3 regions of the Natronotalea proteinilytica genome follow, and region 3 is predicted to be linked to each of the others. Evidence: riboswitches for the same ligand, from Rfam matches in the RefSeq annotation. Region 3 holds a riboswitch; each other region holds the start of a gene.
The links. Region 3 has a riboswitch for cobalamin ahead of ACZ5AL_RS14900 (ribonucleotide-diphosphate reductase subunit beta). Riboswitches for the same ligand answer to the same signal wherever they lie in the genome.
Positions count from the first base shown of each region.

Region 1: another riboswitch for cobalamin. It lies ahead of ACZ5AL_RS03200 (TonB-dependent receptor plug domain-containing protein); the one in region 3 lies ahead of ACZ5AL_RS14900 (ribonucleotide-diphosphate reductase subunit beta).
Region 2: another riboswitch for cobalamin. It lies ahead of ACZ5AL_RS08095 (acyl-CoA thioesterase); the one in region 3 lies ahead of ACZ5AL_RS14900 (ribonucleotide-diphosphate reductase subunit beta).

Region 1 covers NZ_AP043947.1:737,453-745,374, forward strand. The annotation lists gene ACZ5AL_RS03190 (YncE family protein) at 1-192, opposite strand, end outside; gene ACZ5AL_RS03195 (hypothetical protein) at 637-1,725, opposite strand; gene ACZ5AL_RS03200 (TonB-dependent receptor plug domain-containing protein) at 1,750-3,687, opposite strand; cobalamin riboswitch at 3,860-4,097, opposite strand; gene ACZ5AL_RS03205 (hypothetical protein) at 4,190-4,549, opposite strand; gene ACZ5AL_RS03210 (uracil-DNA glycosylase) at 4,588-5,244, opposite strand; gene ggt (gamma-glutamyltransferase) at 6,026-7,786, opposite strand; gene ACZ5AL_RS03220 (PspC domain-containing protein) at 7,842-7,922, opposite strand, start outside.
Region 2 covers NZ_AP043947.1:2,006,909-2,014,830, reverse strand. The annotation lists gene ACZ5AL_RS08110 (Uma2 family endonuclease) at 1-155, shown strand, start outside; gene ACZ5AL_RS08105 (Uma2 family endonuclease) at 252-842, shown strand; gene ACZ5AL_RS08100 (YiiD C-terminal domain-containing protein) at 856-1,353, shown strand; adenosylcobalamin-variant (AdoCbl-variant) riboswitch at 1,497-1,575, shown strand; gene ACZ5AL_RS08095 (acyl-CoA thioesterase) at 1,786-2,217, shown strand; gene ACZ5AL_RS08090 (serine/threonine protein kinase) at 2,913-4,634, opposite strand; gene ACZ5AL_RS08085 (quinone-dependent dihydroorotate dehydrogenase) at 5,056-6,159, opposite strand; gene ACZ5AL_RS08080 (PhzF family phenazine biosynthesis protein) at 6,237-7,100, shown strand; gene ACZ5AL_RS08075 (peptidase S9) at 7,057-7,922, opposite strand, start outside.
Region 3 covers NZ_AP043947.1:3,733,107-3,741,028, forward strand. The annotation lists gene ACZ5AL_RS14880 (helix-turn-helix domain-containing protein) at 1-396, shown strand, start outside; gene ACZ5AL_RS14885 (hypothetical protein) at 400-966, shown strand; gene ACZ5AL_RS14890 (DUF262 domain-containing protein) at 1,293-3,041, shown strand; gene ACZ5AL_RS14895 (ribonucleoside-diphosphate reductase subunit alpha) at 3,255-4,952, opposite strand; gene ACZ5AL_RS14900 (ribonucleotide-diphosphate reductase subunit beta) at 5,178-6,152, opposite strand; adenosylcobalamin-variant (AdoCbl-variant) riboswitch at 6,330-6,410, opposite strand; gene ACZ5AL_RS14905 (CatA-like O-acetyltransferase) at 6,632-7,273, shown strand; gene ACZ5AL_RS14910 (hypothetical protein) at 7,302-7,442, shown strand; gene ACZ5AL_RS14915 (Uma2 family endonuclease) at 7,474-7,922, opposite strand, start outside.

The DNA.
Region 1 (7,922 bases), 750 kb from region 3:
GGGTGTTGTGCTAGCGGTTCCTTCTTCAGGGTCAATCGATGTAAGGCTACTTGTGCCTTCTCCAAAAGCCCCCGCATTTGCGCTGATCACTTCTGCAAGGCGGAAGGTGCTCTGTTCACCTGTCTCTACGTCTGTCAGGTTATCGCACCCAATCAACAGAACAATTAAGACACTGCCTACGACTATAGGCATCGTAGACCGTGCAAATATCGGAATACCGTTCATATTAGCGACCTCATGGACCAATCAGGCAAAAGCAGGCTGAGCGTGGGCACATCTTCCATTGGCGAAGTTATCCAACGTAATGGTGCATCACTTGCTATACCGCTGATGGTGGATTTCGATTCGCTGTGCAGAAGCTCCGGCGATATCTACTCCGCATATCCCGTTCGTGTATGGAGGGGAGCGCTGTCACAAGTCAGCTGTCACAAATCAATCATAGAATATGCCCTTGTGTCGATGCGCCAACAGCAGCACGTTGCTAAACAGATACGACGCGGGAGCGTCTCCGCAGGCGTCGCGACGCAGAGCATCGCGACGAGAGCGATACTGTTCGCTTAGAGCCTAAAGTCAAGAGAGACCTATCACCAGAGACCCATCACCAGCCTGCTTGCCTGCGGTCCGCAGTACGTGTGATTACTCTTGGGCGACACGGACTTCAATGTGTCCGGGAGCAATGCCAGCGTTGAACGACTCGATTTCGGCGCCGCCGGGTTCATGTACGGTTACCGTTCCGGCTGCTCCAAACGGATCATTGGGGGCGGGGCGCCCCAAGTACAGTTGGTCTTCCACCCCGTCATACGCAATCGCTCCAATCGGGTCCCCTTCGACGTCAATCGTCTCCAGATCGTTTGTGGCGGGATCGTAGCGTAGCACGGTCGTACCGTTGATGACAGCAAACATAGCGTTGTTCACAAAATCAAAGGCTACGCGTTGTTGTGCACTGGCCGAGGTGAGCTGGCCGTCGAGGTCTTGCTCATCAATAATTGAGCCATCGGTGTCCATTAAGCGAATAGCGCCGTCGGTTTCGTCGATGACCTCGAAGTCGTCGTTGAAGATGGTGGCTCCAGTACATGCCACAACAATTCGATTTTGCGTGTCGGGAAACAGCGCACGCGGAGCATCGCACTCTGGATCGAACGTCTCAACGACCTCGCGTTCGTTGCGGTCAATTACCACAATGGAGCCGTCTTCGTTACCCATCGCCACATACACACGGTCGTCAATCACCATGAGGCCTTCGGGGTTTTCATCGAGTTCGATGCGTGCTTCTACCGTACGCTCAGGCACGTTCGCCTCGACAACTTCAGGCGCGGATTCGCCGCTAAAGTCTTGTCGGGTTATATATGCAACCGTACCGTCTGATATAATGGTGCGGGGATTTTCGATGTCGGTGATGGAGCCAAGCTCGGCGGCCTCTTCCAGATCAAAGATGCCAACGGTGGCCGTTTCGCCAAACGCCACTAAGAACTGGTCTTGTAAAACGGTGTGACTCTGAATGTACGAATCGAATGTGTCTGTGGTAGTCGGATCTTGTTCGCCTGTGGGGTCAATGAATGTAAGACTGCTGTTTGCACCGCCAAAGGCGCCCGCATTCGCTACAATGACATCAGAGGATTGAAGCGCGGGAAAGCCGTCGTCAGTGTCTGCAAAGTCGCATCCGGCCAGCACGAGCAGGATGGCAGAAAGCAGAATCAGAGGATGGATCAGTCGGGTGCGTAGCATAGGTGTAAAGCGTAAACGGTTCAACTATAGCGTTATGTGTAGCGCAAGGTGCGCATGCTGTGGAGGCACCGGCTGGTTGTTCAGCACGGTGTATTCGACATCAAACAGGTTATTGATTTCCAGTTGGATAGCGAGCGTCATGTTGTCGTACGTATGGCGGATGCGCAGTTGAGCATCAGTTGTTAGATAGGGGGGCTGCGACTGCGACCCGTCGCTGGTGGTGTAGCGGCGTCCTACATAGCGTGTGGTGGCGCCTGCTTCGACAGGACCCATGGTAATTGTTGCATGGGGCTTGACCATGGCTGTGGGTACGTAGCGCAGCGGTTGGTTATACGAAGAGGCGTCGGGAGTAGAGCGATTCCGAGTTTGGGTGTAGGTGGCGTTTAGGCCGGTGTCCAGGTGGATGAAGGAGGCAACGCGCCATTGCGTGCTGGCTGTTGCTTCCACGCCGTGCGTACGTACACGCTCTATGTTACGGGGACTCCACACGCCGTTTTGGCCAGCCTGCCACACAATGCGGTCGGTATGGTGTTGCTGAAAAACAGTAGCCTCTACGCGTGTGGTCTGGTGGTGCCAACGCAGTCCCACATCCAGGCTCCACCCGCGTTCGGGGCGTAGGTCGGGTTGGCCGCCGGGCTGCCAGTAGCGGTCGTTGAGGGTGGACATGCGAAACGAACGCCCGGCATGCGCATGCAGGCGAAGGGCATCGTACGTGGGCCACGGTGTTGCGTTGAGGCCCAACCGTGGCGTAAGCGCCATGCGGTTGGTGCCGTCTGATACGCGATACGCATCGGCTCGGAGGGCAGGGAACAGCCGGATATGGTCCCACGAGCCTACGGTGCTAGCAAATGCGCTCATGTGTTGCTGCGTGGCCGCAGTGCGCAGGCTTGGGTGCTCGGCCCAATCAGACTGCACACGCAGTCCCTGGTTGAGTGCCCATCGCGAACTCATAGCTCCCTCCCATTCAGCCTCGGCCTGCGCGCTGTACGTATGCCCGGTGTCGTCGATGTTTTGAGAGGGATTCTGGTAGCGAATAGCATCATACTGTCCGAAGGCCCGTGTGGTGAGCGTACCGCTGGCCAGGCGCCACCGATGGTGGCCCCATACACGCAGGGTGCGGTCGTGCTGCCGTTCATCATTCTGCACCACTCCGCGCCCGCCAGGCAGCCCACGGTCGGTTTCGGTGTAGAGTCCCGCGAAGCGCGTCCGGTCGGTGTCGGCGGTATGCAGCGTGGCATAGGCGCTCACGTGAGCCCGGTCGGCATTGGCTCGGCGGCGGTCATCGAACGGAAAGTCGCCTTCGTGCTGCTGATAGGTTACCGCGGCGGTTCCAGCCCAGGTTGTGCCTCGCGTACCTGCATGCAACCGCGCCTGCCGGTGGCCATAGGCACCGGCTTCGGTTGTAAGCCCTACCGTAGGCTCCGAAGGGGTGCGCGTACGCAGTTGCACGGCTCCGCCCATGCCGTCGCTGCCGTACAGGGGAGCCGCAGGGCCATGCATCACCTCTACGGTTTCTAGCAATGATGTGGGCAATATCGACAGGTCGGTCTGGCCGAGTTGCGGATTCGCGATGCGGTGGCCATCTAAGAGCAAGAGGGTTTGCGAGGCGCCGGCCCCCCGCACCGAGGCAGTAGCGCTGCCATACGCACTTGCCCTACGCACATGCACGCCGGCGCGCCGTTCTAATAGATCGGCTACGCTGTATCCGCCCGTGCGTGCGAGTGCGGTGGAGTCAAAACGTGTGACAGGAGCGGGAAGGTCGTGCAGCGCGGTGGGAATGCGTGTGGCGGTGACGGTAAGACCGGGCAGGTCCACATGCCACGCTGTGGTGTCGGGCGGTGCGTTGGTATCCGACGAGGCATCGGGGGGAAATGAGTGGGAGGGAGTTGCAGCGGTCGCATGGCTGCCCACGGTAAGCATGCCCCATACAAGTAGCGCAACGATCCATTGATATATCGCCATGCCGCATGATGGGAGGGTCGCTGTCCCCACGCACCATGCATGACATCCAGCGGATGCACACATGCTGGGCCGCCGATGCCGGCCGGTGCGATATATCAACAGAGGTATGCCTTACCTATGGCATACCACGCAAATGGGCTCAACGCCGCTCCCTCTAGTCCCGGAGGAAGGTGACGAGTCGGCATCGCAGGCAGGTCTCCTGGCTTATCGAACGAACAGGGAGTTCCCATAGGCGCCGTCAATAAGGCATGATCCTTCCCACAGGCAACAGACCTGCAGTGGATATGCATCTTGACTACGCCGTTCGATTCACAGTTGCGGGTACAGCTCTCGATTCAGGCATGCGGCCCTCACGAAATTCCCTTTTCATCACTGCCATCATGCAGCGAACCTGTGATGCGGCAAGGCGGCATGCGGTAAAGCATCCACGCTTGCATCTAATAGTATAGCACGCCTCCGGGCAAAGAGTCCACTGCTTCACGCAATCCGAAAACAGAGGTGCCTATCCTCGCAGTCGACGGGCCCACTGGGCCGCGATGTCGGAGGCGTCCGAAGCATCGGGCGTGCGATCTGCTGAAGGTGGATCGAGGGGAGCCGCGTCGTCCGAGAAGCGGTCCCAAGCTTCGTGGGTTACGATGGTTTCGAGGTGCTGGATACGTTCGGTAAGGCGCTCATGCGTCACGTGTGCATCGGCCAGGTCGCTCTCCAACTGGTTTACGGTATCCTTTAGATGCTCCACTTCGGTGTGGCTGACCGGGTCGGTGGTGCCTTGCATTTCAGCCCGTTTAGCAACCCAGGTGCGCATCATGTCGCGCACGAAGTAGGCAATTAAGGCCAGCAGGAGCACCGTGTAGAGGTTCATGGGTCAGACCGATAGTGCTTGAGCGGTTAAGAGGAGGCTTAGGCGGTAGCAGCGGTGGGCAGTTTCATATCCTGCAGAATGCGTTCCATGCCCGCCGCAAACTTTTTGGATCCGCCATGGGAGGGGTGTCGCACGTACACCGATTCCACCCCGATCTCGTTGAACGCCCGCTCGGCTTTGCGTCCGATGGCTACAATGCGCTCGGGTTGCATGATGTCGAGCAAACCGTTCGTGAGGTCGTGCCAGGCGCGCACCTCAGTGCGACGGGGTGTGCGAATGGTGAGGGGATCGTCCGTGTCATGCGGATGCAGCGGCATGCTGTTCCAGATAAAAAAGTGCGGAAACGCCGGTGTCATCACGCGCCAGAAGATAGAGCCGCTGTACTCGGTGTGCGGCTCATCAGCGGTGCTGGTGCGCTGCCCCGATAGCGGAAAGGCATCATCAAGCAGTTGGTCTTCGCTCGTAATTGGGATGCCTGTGAAGCGGCATCCCCATGGTCCGGGAGCCTCGGCCATCATGAACAGGCGTGGGTCTTGCAGCGCGTCAAGGTAGCCACGCAGGTTGGCCCGTCGCACCGCTGGCGCCCCCGGCTGATCCAGTTCCGGATGGCGATCGTGGTACGGGTTGAACGCTTCTTTCGTTGAGGGAATGTCGAACAGATGCGTATCCAGAAGGGACCAGCAGGACTCAGTCATACAAGGTGGATAGATGGCCAATAAGCGCGCAGCATGCAGTACGCACCGACCACTGAAGCCGTTGCATGAACGCTCTGTAGACGCGAAGCCGCCGTCGGTTGCAGGCTCCCTTCTCGTGATGACAATGTTGGTCCCTAACATTCAGAGGAGGCACCTACTGCTCTGTCACACCTGATTGTTAGGGTATGGAGACCGTCCGAAACTCTGTATCCCAACCCCCTTCCAAAAAACCTGTCATGGTGAGCGCCCTGACCGCAGGGAAGAAGTGCTTTTAGAGTGCACGCGACGGGCCCAGCCCGGAGCACGTCGAACCATCTCCCCGACGCTCAGCAGGCTCTGATCGATCGAGTGGCCCTGCTCATTTCGAGGGAGATCTTTACTCACTGCGTTCATCAGTCGCTTCGCTCGTGTCAGGACTCCGCACCTGCTAGACGCAGTTGCTCCGCTCAAGATGACATCATTAAGACGGGGGTGTTGCAACCCGAAGATTGGGCTGTGACAGAGTACTACTGCTGTGTTACGCCTGAATCTTAGGTTAAAGCTTGAGCTATCAACGCTTATAGTCATCCCGGCCAAGACGCCCCAGCGCCGCAGAGACGAGATTCCCCCTGACAACGCAGTCGGATTATTGACTCCGCCTCACCCAAACTTTGACGTATGACAGTGCGGCAGTGTAGGGCTCATCTGAACGTTGCGGTTCGAGATTGTCGTTGTAGGGAAACAGCCTGCGATTCACTTTGACCAAACGGTCTCCAGGCACCCCTAAATCAAAACCATTTTCTCACAGCCCCACCGCCACCCCGTCCAAGCGGGGATCGGCGCTGCCATGATAGGTCGCCGTGCCGTCATCATCATACTGGATGTGCACGCCGTGCGCGCGGCCCCACCGGCTGCGCACGTTGAGCGGCCAGCCGCGGGCTTCCAGGTTCTCTTGCACGTCCTGCGGAAAGCCGTGGCGCTCCAGCCAGACGGTTTCGGGACGCCACTGGTGGTGAAACCGCGGGGCCGTAATGGCTTGTTCGATATCCATCTCGTGGTCAATCACATTCATGATTACCTGAAACACCGTCGTGATGATCGTGGACCCGCCCGGCGAGCCAATCACAAGCTGCAAGCGCCCGTCGGGATCTTCCACGATCGTGGGCGTCATCGAGGAGAGCATCCGCTTGTTCGGGGCCACCGCATTGCGTTTGGATCCGAGCAGGCCAAACTGGTTGGGCACGCCTGGCTTCAGGCTGAAGTCATCCATCTCGTTGTTCAGGAAAAACCCGGCGCCATCCACCACGACCTTCGAGCCGTACGCGCTGTTAATCGTCGTCGTTATGCTCACGGCCTGTCCGTCGGCATCCACGACCGAGTAGTGGGTGGTCTCCATCGACTCAGCGCCCGCGGGCACGCCATGCGACACCGAATCGCTCGGAGTGATGCGGTTGGGATCGACATCTGACATCCGGGTGTGCATAAACGCCGGGTCTAAAAGTCCGTCAATGGGCATCTCCACAAAGTCAGGATCGCCCATCCACTCGGCGCGGTCGGCATACACGCGGCGCATGGCCTCGCCCATTGCATGGATGGTGGCGCTGGCGTTGAGTCCGTATTCGGCCACGTCGTGGTCTTCGGCTGCGTTTAGCAGTTGCGCCAGGGCGACGCCACCGGAAGACGGCGGGCCCATCGACAGGACGCGGTGGTTGTGGTAGGTGGATACGACCGGTTCGCGCTCAACTGAGGTGTACGAGGCCAGATCGTCATGCGTGATGAGCCCATCGCCGCGCTGCATCTCAGCGACGATCAGATCGGCAGTTGGCCCCTCGTAAAAGCCGCTGCGTCCGTTCTCTCGGATGCGAATGAGCACGTTCGCCAGATCAGGCTGGTGCAGGATCTGCCCTGGTTCGTAGCGTCCGCCATGGTCGGAATCGTCTCCAAAATAGCGGCGCGTGCTATCGAAGGCATTGAAGTCATCTTGGGCGCGGTTGAGGGCCTGCGCTTGCGTTGGGAGGACCTCGAATCCGTTGACGGCCAGATCGATGGCGGGCGCCAGCACGGCCTCGCGGGAGAGGGTGCCGTACTTCTCCAGGGCGTGCAACAGCCCATCGACCGTGCCGGGCACACCCGAGGCGAGGTGGCCGCGGCGGCTCCGTTCTGGAACCGCGTTGCCTTGCGCATCCAGGTAGACATCGGGTGTAGCGGCGGCGGGAGCAGTTTCTCGGTGGTCGATGGTAAGCGCGGTGCCGTCAGGCTGGCGCAGCACCAGAAAGCCGCCCCCACCGAGGTTGCCGGCCCGTGGAAAGACGACCGCGAGCGCAAACCCGACAGCTACAGAAGCATCCACAGCGTTACCGCCCTGCTCCAACATCTGGCGTCCGGCTTCAGCCGCTGCGGGATGTGCGGCCACGACCATGCCCTCGGTGCCGTACTCCAGCGTAGCGAGCGACGTTGGCATGGGAGCCGCCGGTGCTACGGACGGCGTCAGCAGGGCGCCTCCCCATACAAGCAATACGAGAAGAGTGATGCGTGTGGTCGCGTAAAGAATGGAAGAGCGCATGGCGTGCAGGAGAATGGCGTAAGCGAAGTGGACGGACAGGCAGGGTAGAGCCTCTCTACTCATCAAGTGGGGGCGGCATCACGTAAGCCATTCCAAAGTAAACCAGAAACATGGGGCCGCCAGAAAACACCAGCGC
Region 2 (7,922 bases), 1.7 Mb from region 3:
ATTGGACGCTCGACCCCAGCACGCAGTCCGTTGAAGTGCACGCCAACACCGAGTCTGGATTTGTACAGCAGGCCCGTGTGGTCGAAACGGGAATGGTTTCGTCTACGGTAGTGCCGGAGTTTGAGTTGGAGGTTGGACCGCTCTTCTCATCTTGATGAAAGAGAGATGGGCCATCGGATGATGGAAAATTACTCACATCCAGCAGGGGCAACAAGCCGACGCTGCATCCTAACATAGAACCAGGATTTGACATGCAGGCAATCCAGGGCTTACAGTCAGAAAGGATTCCGATCCCCGAAAAGGAGCGCTATACACATGCCGATTATGCCGAACTGCCCGAAGGTGCCCCCTACGAACTGATCGAAGGAGCGCTCATCATGGCCCCATCTCCGTCATTTCAGCATCAGCAGGTATCGCTGCGGCTCGCTTCCGCTCTGTTTCGTTATGTCGAGGCCCACGAAAGCGGCACCGTCGTTGCGGCTCCAATGGATGTTCGGCTTGCAGAAGATACGGTGATACAGCCCGACTTGATGTATATCGCAAGCACGCGAGACGACATCATCAGCGACCAGCACGTTGAGGGCGCGCCCGATCTTGTGGTGGAGATCTTTTCTCCATCCACGGCCCATCGCGATGTGGGCGTCAAGAAGCGGCTGTATGAGCAACACGGCGTACGCGAGTATTGGACGCTCGACCCTAGCACGCAGTCCGTTGAAGTGCACGCCAACACCGAGTCTGGATTTGTGCAGCAGGCCCGTGTGGTCGAAACGGGACGCGTCACATCCACCGTTATTGATGGGTTTGAGATCGATGTGACCCATCTATTCCCTTCATCATCCTGAGACTTCCACTCGCATGGCCAACCCGTTTCCTGCAATTGCCCGTCGCTTTGCCGACTGTCCCGACGACCTTCGTCCCGATGGCATTACGCACGCCATTGGCCAGACCATTCCGTTTGTAGATACCGCCGGCGTGCACATCCATACGTACACGCCGCAGTCGGTAACTGTCGCGCTGGATGCCGAGCGGGCCGTGGCCAACCACATCGGCACGATGCACGCGGCAGCGCTGGCCCTCCTGGCCGAGACAGCTTCGGGCCTTGTTACGGCACTCAACATTCCCGACGAAAGCGTGCCCGTCATTCGCACGCTCGACGTATCGTTTCAGCGTCCGGCGCCCGAACGGACTACGGCCACCGCCTCGCTTGATGCCGACACGCGCGAGCGTCTCAGTGCGCGTCCCATTGGTCGCGTGGATGTGCCGGTGACGCTCATGATGGGGGGTGAAACAGTCGTCGAAGCCACCGCTGAGTGGGCCTGGCTGCCCGCCTCACGGCTTAACCTGCCGGATTGACCCCCGAACGTCTGCTGCCGTAATCGAGTCGGGTATGATTGCGGCTTGACACTTATGCACAAGCCGCCGTATCATACAAGCCACATACCCATCAAGGCTGTGCTGTCGTGGCACGGCGGCTGTATGATCTGACATAACGTTAGATCGTGTAGTGTCTCGGGGGAAGTCCGGTGGAACTCCGGCGCTGTCGCGCAACGGTAAGAGTCCGAATGCCCGCTTGATGCAATAGAACGGCGACTGGCTGTGCCTTCCGCATCGTCATGCGCCGCGCCCACGCGTTCTGGGATGCATGATCCGCCGTAGATTGCGAGTAGAGTTGGACCGTACCATTCTCCTCTGGGGGAGATGGCTTTTGCTCCGCTGTTTGCAGGCATCAGTGGCCTCGTGCGCTGTTGGGGCGTTCGAGATTTTCTCTTTGCGGATCCCCCTGCTATGTCTGATACGTCAACCCCCAACCGATCGTCATGCCCTCTCTCGCCCGATGCCACCACCCGTATGGTACGGGCTGTCTTTCCCGGTGATACCAATCACTATCACACGCTCTTCGGCGGGTCGGCCATGGCATGGATGGATCAAGCGGCGTTCATCTGTGCCACGCGCTGGTGTCGCTCCAAAGTTGTTACGGTCAACAGCGGTGAAATCGACTTTCAAGAGCCCGTTCCCGAAGGTACGATCGTAGAACTGGTGGCCCGCGTGGTGGATACCGGCACCTCGTCGATGTGCGTGCGCACCGATATGTTCATCGAACCGATGGATCAGTACGAGCGCATCCTGGCCTGCACGGGCACGTTTACACTTGTTGCACTGGGACCCGATGATACGCCCACCACGGTGCCTGATCTGACAGCGACAGAGGCGGTATGAGAAGAGTGCAATGGAGGAGCGTAGTGTTCTGTCACACCTGAATGTTAGGGTACGGAGACCGTCCGAAACTCTGTATCCCAGCCCCCTCCCAAAAAACCTGTCATGGTGAGCACGCGACGGGCCCCACCCGGAGCACGTCGAACCATCTCCCCGACGCTCAGCAGGCTCTGATCGATCGAGTGGCCCTGCCCAGTTCGTGGGAGATCTTTACTCACTGCGTTCGTCAGTCGCTCCGCTCGTGTCAGGACTCCGCATCTTCTAGGCGGAGCCGCTCCGCTCAAGATGACATCATTAAAGTGGGGGTGTTGCAACCCGAAGATTGACCTGTGACACAGTACTACCTGTCACAGGTCAATCTTCAGGTAACGCATGTGCGCCTAACGTACCGAGCAAAACGCACCCCCTTGACCCCTCGTCGCGATGTACAACAGGCATGACCTTCGGCCCCTCTGCGTCGCGACGAAATGCGGACGCTCTGCGTCCTTCTGTTTCCGCGTGTTCTCTTTGCAAGAGAGCGGGGGGCTTGTGCGCGGTGTCAGATGGGTGGACGGCGGGCGTTGAGATCCGTCCGCCTATCGGCGGAGCGATCACGTGCAATTTAACTATCCCCCCTGTGATGGTGAACGGGAGGCCCACGGAGCCGCTCTGCTCAAGATGACAGCGTCTGAACCGACATGGAGTAACCGCATGGGAGGTTACTCCTCATCAAGAATCAAATCGGACACCTGCACCGGTAGCAATTGCGACTCGGCATGAAAGCGTCCGACAACACCTTCGTAGTCGAACGTAACGTCAGGCACAGCTGTACCGGGGAGTTCAGTCTCCGAGGGCCGTTGTACACGAAGTGGTGCTGTTGTGCCGTTTTGCTCCACAACGTAGCTGGTCTGCTGTGTAAAGTTGCCTGCTGGATCTCGTATTGTAAGCCCCTCAACGCGTACGAGTACGCTTTCGTAATCGTGATTGCTTGCTGTGACTGTAGACAGGTCAATGGAAAGCGGATCGGGAGCATCGCCTATGTCTCCAATCTCGTACTCGTGTACGTTTTGCTCGTTGATCTGCAACAAGTCATTGAAGTCCGAAAGCCGTCCTGATACGGTCAAGGTGGTGCCAGACGCGATTTCTGATCCAATTGCATCATGAAGCCCGCCTGAGGTGCGCCGAATCGTAATTCCACGGGCTCCTATGTCGCCGCTATCGTCCTGTAGGCGAATGTAGTCTCCGTAGGCCCGCGTAACAATGCCTTCTATCTCAACCTCAATGGCCGCATCCTCTTCTTCACTAAACGTTGCATAGCACTCATGGGCGCGATCAATGGAAACCGACGTGTAATTTTGGCAATCTCTATCAATTCCATCACTGTCTGCAAGCACGAACCAGGCAGCCACCCCCAAGAGCAAGAGTACAGCGGGCACCCCGATCATCATTGCCAGGTTCGATCCCTTGTTGTTACTGTCACTTTCGCTTAACACGCGTGCTTCACTGGGCGCCCCTTGTTCGCCTTTAACGGGCATGACAACATAGGACGCTTCCGAAGGGTCATACCGCTTCGACGCTCGCTCTAGCAGGTGGCGAAACTCATCGGCCGAGCGGATGCGTTTGGCAGGGTCAACGGTAAGGGCTTGTAGTAATACATCGCGGACCTGCGGCGAACTGAAGGTATCGGCGTCTTGGATAATAGGCTCTACCGGATCCGCTTCTCCCAGGCGCTCCGATGCTTCAGGCAATACCGTACCGGTAACCATTGTAGAGATTGTTGCCGCCACAGCATAAACATCCGTCCATGCGCCCTGCTCCCCCCGTGGCGTGTACTGTTCAATGGCGCTAAAGCCGGGTTGAACGAATGCATCGAGCAGGTCAAGATCACGGGCAAGTTGAAGGTATGCGCTGCGAAAGCCGGTAACCAGCACGCTGCCGTCTTGAAGCAAGCGCAGCGTGTCTGGGGAAATTCCCCCGTGGTAAAGTCCGGCCTCATGAGCTTCATGCAATGCTTCGAGCACCGGCCCCATAATCATGAGCGCCGCTTTTTCAGGCAGCTGGCCTTTGTTTTTCAGACCACGAGCCAAGGGCATACTGCTATGTTGGGCACGCACACGGTATACCGTCCCATTGGCCTCAAACATGTCGTAGGCGGAAGGGAGCGCTTTGTGCGAAAGCTGACCAAGGGCTTCAGATTCTTTTTTGAAGTACTCAACGCCTTCCTCGAAATAGGCATGTGCTTCATCACCACCTGTAACGACGATCGACGTTTTTTCAGCTTTGCGCCGGATCAAGGGCTTTGGGAAAAACTCGCGGATGATGACTTGCTCATCGCTGTTAAAGCGTTCGCCCAAGTACTTAAAATCAAACGGGCTGGACCCATCCAGCGTACGCCGGATGGTGTATTGCTTATTCAGCACCGTAAGAGGAGCCAGATCCATAGCAGGAATACAATCAGTGAATGAAAACGAAAAATAACAATGCAACGCCAGGGTGGGTGCGAAGACATTGTACGGTGCGAGCGGGTGGGAAATCGCACGTACGAAGGCGTTGCCTTTCAGCTATCAACTGCTTACGTATCGAATCGGTTCTACACGTCTGCTCATCACACGATCAGACTTTACTCCAGCGCCGTGCCTTATTCATGACAACAGATACCGACAGGAACCGACGCAAATGCATGTCTTTTCGAACGGTGTGTGGCTTGAAACGTGTTGCGTACCACCATGAACGCATTATCATTGGGGGCTGACAACACAATAGTGTAAAAGTAGGACGCCACGTTTATGTTAGACCTACGTTACTATATGTTGAACTAACTTATGCTAAGCTCCTCTAATGTACCGGATGTATGGTACGTTGTCAATTTACACTTGTACCGATGGCATCAGAGATCGTATCGTACCCGTGTGTATCTAAAAGACGCACCAGTCCGCGCTTTATGCGCTTTATGAGGGCCGGGCCCTGGTACACAAGACCTGTGTACAATTGGACGAGAGACGCTCCGGCCTGAATTTTTGCAAAGGCTGTTTCCGCCGAGTTAACGCCCCCCACTCCAATGATAGGCACAGATCCGTCGATGGCTCGGTACAGATAACGCACCATCTGCGTGCTTCGCGTGGTAAGTGGTGCTCCGCTCAGCCCGCCTGTTCCGATGTCCTTGAGCCGCTCGCCTGAAGTGTGGGTAATCCCTTGGCGGTCGGGCGCTGTATTGCTGGTGATGTATCCATCAACACCGTGCGACTGCGCCACATCGATAAGCGTATCGAGGGCTGAATCGTACACCACGCGTTCAGTAAGAAGCGGACTCAGCTTGATGAGGATTGGGACATCGATTTTCAGCTTGCTCCGCAGGTCGAAAATATCTGTGAGCAGGCCATCGAGTGTGTCTGGGGTTTCAAAGGTTTTGCCAGATCGCGTGTTGGGACATGACACATTCAATGCAATGTACGCTGCATGCGGCGCCAGGTGGCGAAAGCTGATGCAGAAATCAGCGCGCGCCGCATCGCCCATAATGGAAGGGTCGTGGGTCTTTGCCAAATTGATGCCTACGGGCATCGTCACGTCCTCGTATTCGCCCAGCCGCTTTGCCACCGCAGGAGCTCCTTCATTGTTCAGCCCCATGCGATTAATAATTGCTTGATCGTCGGCAAGACGAAACATTCGCGGCTTCTCGTTCCCCGCGCACGGTTTAGCGCTTACTGAGCCTACCTCTACACAGCCAAACCCAATAGCTTGCCAAAACCGAAGTCGGGTACCGTTTTTATCGGCCCCAGCGGCAAGACCTATCGGGTTTTTCCAGGGGCGTCCCCATAGCGTTTGGTGCAGCCGGTCGTTCTCATATCCATACAGAAACGGCAGCACCGATGTATCCACCGATTCAAGAACCCGCGCAACACGGAATGCGCGGGCATGGGCAGCCTCAGGGTCCATGCGAAATAGCAACGGACGAATAAGTCGGTACATAACAGACAACTATTGGGGAGGGCGCAGGTACCACACTCCCTAATCTAACAGATGTTGACCTCGGTTCCCACCGTATTATGGCGATCCCCTTTTTCTTAATCGATGCTTTTACAGATACTCCCTTTGCAGGAAACCCGGCGGGCGTCTGCCTTCTAACGCATCCTGCTCCTGATTCGTGGATGCAACAGGTGGCTGCAGAAGTAGGGGCCTCGGAAACGGCATTTGTTATCGATCCCACTAGAGAACGGCCTACGCTTCGGTGGTTTACCCCAACCGATGAAGTCGATTTGTGTGGCCATGCCACGCTGGCAGCCGCCTTTGCATTGCAACATGCCAACCTTGCCCCACCCAACGCGATTACGTTTGCTACAGCAAGCGGGCCGCTTACGGCAACGTACATGGAAACGGGTATTGCGCTCGACTTTCCTGCAGATCCCGTTACGGAAGCTTCCCTCCCCGAGGGACTTCTCCATGCCTGTGGCATTGCGGCCATACCGGTATGGACGGGACGCTCCTCGCGCGATTGGTTGATACATCTGCCTACTGCACATGCCGTGCATGAAGCAACTCCCGACATGGAGGCGCTGGCCGCCTTTGATACGCGAGGGGTTATCCTTACCGCTCCTGCCGAGGCGCAGGATGCCCATGATATAGTATCCCGATTTTTTGCGCCTCGCGTGGGCGTTCCCGAAGACCCAGTAACCGGATCGGCACACTGCGCACTGGGGCCCTACTGGAGCCAGCAACTCAATCAGCAAACCGTAGTCGGCTACCAGACTTCGCCACGCGGCGGAACCGTTGTTGTTGCGATTCCGCCGCGAAACGATGACGGTTCATCGCGTGTCACGCTACGTGGCACCTGTAGACTGACGATTGAGGGAACGTTGGCTGCCCATCCTACCAGCCCGGACGCAGCACCACCCCAAAGTTCCAGTCGGTAGCACGTTGGAAGGTGCGCGCGTAAAACATCTCGAAGACAAGTGCACCCAGCAGATTCGTGCGGGTGGCTATACCTGTACTGAATACAGGGCGTGCGGGTGTGGTATTTAAGTTGCCGAGTTCATCGATACCGCCGCCTGGGCTACCGTCTATGTTTCGTTGCGCCGGTACGCTAGTTGAAAAGCTGAAGTTGCTCAAGTCCTCATTGGTCCAGGCAATGCCCGCATCCCCAAAAGCAACAACCTCGGTGGGCAGGTACGGAAAGTTAATGAGGCCGAGCTGCTCGGTGCCCAGGAAGGGCAGCCGGATTTCGGCGCTGGCGAGCCCCATACGTGTACCGATGAGACGATCAATGGAACAGCCTTCCAACTGCGGATTCACACGGCATCGGTCATCGCCAAAGATCGAACTGAACGCATACCCGCGCACAAAGCCCAGCTGATACGGATCGCCCAGCGTTTCGCGCACGAACGAGCCTTCAAGCCCTTCAGAGAGCGCACGTCCCGATGCCCCGTAGTTGCCTTGATGGAGCGCTCGAACGGCAAAGGTAACCGGCTCGGTGTAGAAATAACGTCGATAGTCAGCCAGAATGGATATGAAGTTTCGAGATCCAAACTGCGGGCGCACCTGGAACCGGTAGCGTCCACCATCCAGCGGCGACGTGAAGCCAAAGCTGGAGAAGTCGCCCACGTAGGCGAGTCCTACCTGGCCCAGATATATCGTGTTGGGCTCGGTGATGCCTAGCTGAGCCGGATCGACATTTTGAACCCCTCCAAAGGGACTGATCGCTTGGGCTTCAAAGCCAAACCCGTAGCGCGTACCTC
Region 3 (7,922 bases):
GATGAGCGTGGGTGGACGCAGGAAGATCTGGCGGAAGCCATGGAGATTAAGCCTCCTACGCTAAGCGAAAAGCTAAACCGTGAAAACCCCACGCTGCTGTCCATAGTAAAAATGGCCAAGGCACTTGATTTGGCTGTTCCTGTCCTGAAGATGGTGCCTGAAGAAGAGATGGAAGACCAGGTCGACGAATTGAAGTCGTTTGTCTGTAGCGAGAAGAACGGGGCTGGCTGGTGGCCCGTGACGCGGCGGCGTTCGTCGCATGTGCGCAATCGGATGCGCGAGTTCATTCAGACGGAAACACGATCCGCTGGACGTGCCCAGCCGCCGTCTATTGAAGCAGCCGAGCACATCGCCTTTGACTCCTATTCAGCGCTGGAAGAACAAGAAACAATTTAAGCGATGATCTCTCCCGTTCAAATGCAGAGCTTCGACCTTGTCGAATCTCATTTCGCAGCGAATCCCGCCTATCAATTGACAGAAGGGGGGGGGACGCTGCAACCGACGTTTTACGTTCGTGGTCAACTGGTCTCTCCAGAATCTCTTCCTGAAACGTCTGAAGAAAAAACCATGGTTCAGATCGATCTTTCTACGGAAAGTCTCTCTCGTTCTGAGCCGGGAGGTGGCACTGAGCAGTTTGATATCTTTCTGTACGTGGGTATTAACACGATATCCGAGGTTGTTCAGAATACAATGCCGTACCAGATTGAGACAGTTACGCTGGGGCGATTTTCTGCTAACGACGTGCCTCCGGCGTCAGAAGAGGAAGAGAGAAGTCGTGTGCTGGATATCATTCGAGTGAACGGTGCTTCCATGCTTTACGGGGGCCTACGACGTGTTATCCAGCGTCTAACAACATCGCATCGGTATCCATTCCTGCTACTCCCTGGAATCAACTTGCGAGAGGTTGTCGAGTGGGAAAAAACTCACGATGTGGAGGGGCCGCTCCCTGCTCCCAATGACTCATAAGAGGCTTCAAGACCCAAATGGGTAGTGTTTTGTCACACCTCAATCGTGGAGTGGCACCTGGGCACCCCAACGTACCGAAAAAACTCACAACCTTGTCATTGCGGTCGGAGCGAAGCGCCCCGACCGCAGGGAGGAAGTGTTCCTGGGGTGCAATCTCATTGCTGTCAGGCCGGATGCAGCCGTCAAATCATCGGCATGAGATCACCACGTCGGTTGCAAACTACCTCATAGCGATGACAGCTCCATTTTACAACATTCAAGTGTTACACCAATGGTTGCCCTGAGCCATGACTGTGTAAGCCCAATGACCATCTTTCCAAACCTCTATGAAGTCTCGAACTGAAAAACTCAACGCACTTCTTCGCCGTGGTCTGTTCAACATACCCTCCTACCAAAGGGCTTACTCTTGGGAGGAATCTCATCTACAGGACCTACTAAACGATCTCCAATACTTGCCACCATCAACACAGCATTTCTTCGGAAATATCGTCGTTGATCAGAAAGATGATCAGTTTCGAACTGATCGCGGTCGCCGCCTCGACATATTCGATGTTGTCGATGGTCAGCAGCGCCTCACTACAGCTATCATACTTCTTTTCGCAGCTGGAGAAGCAGATGAAGCAGTTAAAGAAACGATTAAAGAAGACAGTATCCTTTTCCTGGTAGATGAGCGGCCCAGACTCTTGCCGGACCAAGATGAGGAATACTTCCGCGACAGTCTCTTAGGCGAGTCAAACCTGAGTGCGGAAACCCCCTCTCAGAAGCGCCTAAAAGAAGCATATGATTTCTGCAAAGATCGACTTGAGAATCTTAGCCCCGGCATATCGATCCAGCAATTGGTAGAGAAGCTTCGATACGAGCTCATTATCAACGTCGTTGAGCTAGAAGGGGAATCCGAAGCCGCGGCGATCTTCGAAAGTCTAAATGACAGAGGGAAGGATCTTTCTTCCTTGGATAAGACCAAGAGCTTTCTGATGTACATGGACGACCGATCCAGTCAACGGGGCGCTCTCAAAAGCAAGCTTAATAATCGGTTTGGAAAGATCTTCCGCGAGTTATTCGTCCTGTCAAATGGTCATCAGCGAGCAAAAGACTTCGATGAGGGAAGTTTTCAACAGTATCACTGGGGTCTCTACGACGGGTATGATTCCGACGAGTACTACCGGGGATTAGCGACACTCAAAAAGCGTCTCAGACACCTCTATCGAGATGAGCGATACGATGAAATACAATCCAGAATCGAAGATTATAGCCGGAGCTTGCGTGAGGCCTCATCAGCATTCTCAGCCTTATTCAAGCCGTACGAACGTGATGAAGTTGTAGAGAGTGAATTAGATCGCCTCCTGACTCTTGGTCGTGTCGCGAACGTCTTCCCAGTTCTCATGGCATCTCACCTCAGATGGGGGGACGAGAATCCAGAGGAAATGGCCTCGATTGTTGATGCTTGTGAAACCCTTGTATTTCGGGTTTACGCAATCGACCGGCGAAGATCCGACACCGGGCGCGGCCGTTTAGTTGCACTCGCACATCAAATCAGCACAGGTGAGCGTAGCAATCCCTCCGATGCCATCGACGGTATCTACGAAATCACGAGGGATTATGTCCCCGATGAGCGGTTTGAGCGTGATCTAAGAGATCCAGGGTTCTATGACAGCATCACCAGTCGGGATATCCGCTATCTTATCTTCCATTATAGCCAGAACCTGGATACGGAGATGAAGGAAGAAACTGGAGACCTCTCGAAGATTCTGTCGGAGAACTTCCAAGTCGAGCATATCCTCCCGAGGGGGCTACCCCAAAAGAAACTTCCCTCTAAATTGCAGGGAGAGTTCGACGAACACGTCGATCGGTTGGGTAACCTAACAATTGCAAGCAGGTACTGGAATAGCTCGTATGGGAATCTGCCGTTTTCGGAGAAAAAGACATCAGGATCGCAGCGCGAAACATCCTATAGCTCTTCCACGATCAGAGCTCAACGAGTCCTCGCTGATATCTCCCGCTTCAACCGTGAAGTGATAGACGGGCGTGAAGATCAAATCGTGGACTTCGTGCTCGATGAGTGGAGTCTCGATTAGGTTCCGAGCCACCGTGAACGGTTGAGTGCAATCAACTCCTCCAAACTACGGTTTATACAAATTAGCGGTGTACAGTGCCGATCGTATTCGCCCATAGATCGCCGGGGACGCAAGCGGTCCCCAGCTATGGGTTTGACTCACATCGCGCCGCCGTTCCGTAGCCCGGGATCAGAAGCGAAGCGGATATCCCGGGCGGCAACTGTACGGTGCCGATTACGCTTCGCAACTACGGCAGGCCAGCACGTTGCGCGAGAAGCTCTGGGCAGCGTTTACGCCATTCTGGTAGTAGAGCGACTTCACGCCCTTCTTCCACGCCTCAATGTACAGCCGGTTGATGTCCTTCACCGGCGTAGCGCTGGGGTCGATGGCCAGGTTCAACGATTGCGACTGATCAATGTGCTGCTGCCGGGCCGCGGCCTGGTCGACAATCGCCAGCTGGCTGATCTCGCTGAACGTCTTGAACACATCCTTCTCGTGCTCCGATAGAATATCGAGATGCTGCACGCTGCCATCGCGCAGAGCAATCTCCTCCCACACCGCATCGGTATCGTGGCCTTTCTGGGCGAGCAGTTCTTGCAGATGCGGATTCTTGTAGGTGACCTTCAGCTTGGCCCGATCTTGCACAAAGTAGTTGCTCTTGATCGGCTCGATGGACGGGCTCACCTGTCCCAGAATAAAGCTGGACGACTTGGTGGGCGCTACAGCCATGGTGGTGGCGTTGCGGCGGCCATAGCCTTCGAGCACCTCCGGCTCCCCAAAGCGATCAGCAAGGTCGGCTGATGCAGCGTACGACCGCTCCTTGATGGTCTTTGCAATCTCGGCCCCGATCAGGCTGGCCTCCATCGACTCAAACGGAATCCGGTTGGCCTGCAGATACGAATGCCATCCCAAAATACCGATGCCAATGGCCCGGTGCCGCCGCGCAAAACGCACTGCACGCTCCATATGCTTCGTGCCACTGGCCGCTTCGATGAACTCCGTCATCACCGCATCCAGAAACTGCGTCATCGTCTCCACTGCATCGGTGTTCTTCCACTCATCGTAATGAAGCGCATTCATCGACGAGAGGCAGCACACAAAACTCTCATCAGGCCCCGATGGCAATGCGATTTCGGAGCACAAATTACTGGCTTTTATGTCCAGGTCTTTGTCTTTATAGACCTGGGGTTTTCCGTTGTTGAGGTTGTCTTTAAAGATGATGTAGGGGACGCCCAGGTTCATGCGGGCCTCAATGACTTTGGCCCACAGAGCACGCTTGTCGGAGTCGCCATCAATCATCGACTGCATCCACCCGTCTGGGATGACGATGCCGTAGTACATGGTCTGAATGGCGTTGCCCTCCGTTTGGATGTTAAGCCACTCTTCTACGTCTGGGTGGTCGATGTCGATGTATCCGGCGAAGTGGCCCCGGCGCGTTTCGCCTTGCGACACTACGTTGATGATCTTGTCGAAAAGCTGCGCAAACGGATAGGTGCCGTTCGACGTGCCGTTGTTGGTGATTGCCGCGCCACGCGGACGAATGTCGCCAAAGTAACCGCTTGTGCCACCGCCGACTTTTGTCATCATGCCTACTTCGGCATGTGTATCGAGGATCGCCTCCATCGAATCGCCAATGTAGGAGCCGAAGCACGAAATGGGCAAGCCACGGTTGAGTCCGAAGTTGGCCCATACAGGCGAGGCGAGCGAGTAGTATCCGCGCGCCATGTACGTGTGGAATTTCTCGGCAAAGCCGTTGATGTCAAGAATGGATTCGGCGTGGGCGGCGATTTGTCGTACGCGTTCTTCGGGCGTTACATCATCGAGGAGGTAGCCGCGGCGCAGAAACGTACGCGAGGCGTCGTTGAGCCAGTCGAAGTCGGGCCGATCAACGGCAACAGAGGAAGAGGTACGGGGTTCGGTTATGGGAGCCATACAGCGGGTGTGGAACCAGGTGAAGGAAGGCGGACGGTCAGTCATCAATGGATGCGGCACGCAGCACGGACGGGCGCATGTGCGTGCTCGTGGCGAGGGTGTTTTTGTTGATCCAGAATGACGCAGATATAAATAAGCGTCATAGCGGGTCTATCATCGCGCGGCGCGATAAACACGAATCCTACGGCTGGATCGGCCAAATGCAAGCAGTTTCTAAACAGACACTTAGAACAGATCGTCGCTGCTTACGCTCTGGGTCATTTTGGAGTAGGTGGTGCCGCGCTTCGAGAAGAAGTCGTTGCCCTTGGTGAGCAGAATCTCTTCGTAAAACCAGCGGGTTTCGTCGAGTAGCGGAGCGTCGACATCAAAGAGTGGCTGCACGTCGACGTTTTTTAAGGAGCGGTTAAACTTATCCCGCAAGAAGGCATCGACCACCGAGCGGGGAAGAAACTCCAGTTCCCCCTCAGAAAAGATCCAGTCGAGCATGGTGCATTCTGCCTGGTAGGCGCGGCGGCAGGCTGTTTGGATGGCCTCGTCAAATGCGGGGCCAAACCACTCGGGATGTTCGTTGCGCATCACTTCGATAAGTTCGACGCCAAAGAGCCCGTGGATTTGCTCTTCTTTTGAGGTAGCTTCGACCGCGTTGGCAACGCCTTTAAACCGTTTCTCGTATTTGTCGAACGACAGCATGATGAGAAACTGGCTGAAGAGGCTCACGTGCTCGATGAAGATGGAGAAGAGCACGATGGAGCGTGCAAAGTCGCGGTCGGAGGGTGTGCGCGAGCCATCCAGGTAGGTGGTGAGGTAGTCGATGCGCTGCTTCATGGCCGGGATGTCTTCGACCTGCTCGAACGTGTCGGTGAGGCCCAGCAGGTCGAGGAGGTGCGAATAGGCATCCATGTGGCGCACCTCCGACTCGGCAAACGTCATACCCACTGCCCCGATTTCGGGCTTGGGCATGCGCTGGTAGATGTCGGCCCAGAAGGTTTTGACAGACACCTCAATCTGGGCAATGGCGAGCATCGTTTTTGTGATGACGCTGCGCTCTACGTCGGTACAGTACACGTGGAAGTCCTGCACATCGCCCTCGAAGTTGAACTCGTCGTGCACCCAGTACGAGTGACGGATGGCGTCTTTGTATTCGAGAAGGTGCGGGTATTCGTAGGGCTTCAGGTGGATGCGTGGTTCAAAGAGGCTCATGCAGCGGTAGAGGGGGACTATCGGAAAACCTAGTGCAGTTGAGCGCGCCGGGTGTTCAAACTACAGCGCAAACGGGAGCACTGGGCTTCTGTTCAGAGAACGAAGCGGCCGGTGTTGGCTTGTAGATTGGATCCTATGACGCGTAGGGGACGGTGATGTTAGGCACCGCCACAGATCACTTGAGCGGGCGTTCGGGCTGTTACCGTTGCGCGACAGCGCCGGAGTTTCACCGGTCTTTCCCCGTGACGTACTTTTGGCTGAAGCACCGCCGCGCTACGACGGCGCGGCCTCGAAGAGTACCTAAAAGGTACGCTTACGTTAATGCGTAGCTTCTCCATTGTCAACCCATCTTTCGTAACATTACAAGTGGCACAATTCCGTGAAAAACGTTGGGGAGGAGCCGGAACCGCAAGTGAACCTCTGCCGAGAGCAGGCATGCAATGGCTGACGTTCCTCTGATCTGACTGCGCTCCTTTTCCATGCCGTATCTTGACATCGACGCGTGGCCACGCCGAGACCACTTCCATTTCTATCGGACGTTCGATATGCCGATCTTTTCGGTGACGGTACAGGTCGATGTGGCTGCTCTGAAGGCATGGACGGATCAGCATGCGGCGTCGTTTTTTCTGGCTACGCTGTATCTCTCGCAGCAGGCGGTGCACGCGGTAGAGCCGTTCCGGTATCGGCTGCGGGGCGATCGGGTGTGGGTGCATGAAAGGGTAGACGCGGGGTCTACGGTGCTGCGCGAGGATGAGACGTTCGCCTTTGCGTATTTCGAACACGCACCGACCTTCGCCGCCTTCCAGCAGTCGGGCCGCGCAGTGATTGAGGCCGCCCGCGCATCAACCGGGCTTTCGCCGCGCGACAATGGGGATGCGCTCATCCACTATTCGGTGCTGCCCTGGCTGCACTTCACGAACATGAACAACGCACGCAGTGGCACGCCGACCGATGCCATCCCCAAAATCGTCTTTGGACAGTATCAGCCTGAGGGCGAACGTCTGATGATGCCGGTTTCCATTGCCGTGCACCACGCCCTCATGGATGGGCTGCACGTGGGACGGTATGTGGAGGCGATGCGTACCTACTGCGCTTCTCCAGCGGCACACCTCGCCGGCTGATTGCTGCTTCTATTGCTTACTCGTGTCGATGCTTCGCGTCGACACGCCTGCTGGGACGCCCCAGCGTCCCCAAACCACCATCCGGGCGGCAGAGCGTCCATTCGTCCGTCGCGAGGCAGAGGGGCCGAAGGTCATGCCAGTTGTACATCGCGACGAGGACGCAGTGTAACATGGTAATACTCAACCCGAGAACGCCTCCCCTACACCTTCGCCGGAAACGACGGCATGAGGGCAGATGCGTCAAGGCGTCCGGAGGCATCGTAGAACGTGAGGGTGCCATCGGGGGCGCATAGCCACACCTCCTGCGCGTCCTCATCAAGATAAAGCGCGCGCTTTTCTGCCATTTCTGCTTCAGTGTTGGCAGCAGCGAGCACTTCCACCACCAGCTCCGGCATAATCGGACTCGCGCTTACGTCGTTCGAGAGGCGCGACATCTGTTCGGCAGAGAGCCACACCACATCGGGCACCTTCACGCCCTGCGGTGTTTCAACCGGAAACTCCACAGTCGTTTCTCCACCTTGCGTGATATGCCGATCGATCAGCCGCATAATACGGCTTTGAAGGAGGCTGTGCGCTGGCGTATGTGGACTCAAAATAATCTGGTCGTGCGTGTTGGTCTCTATTTTGTATGGGAGCGCACGTAACTGCG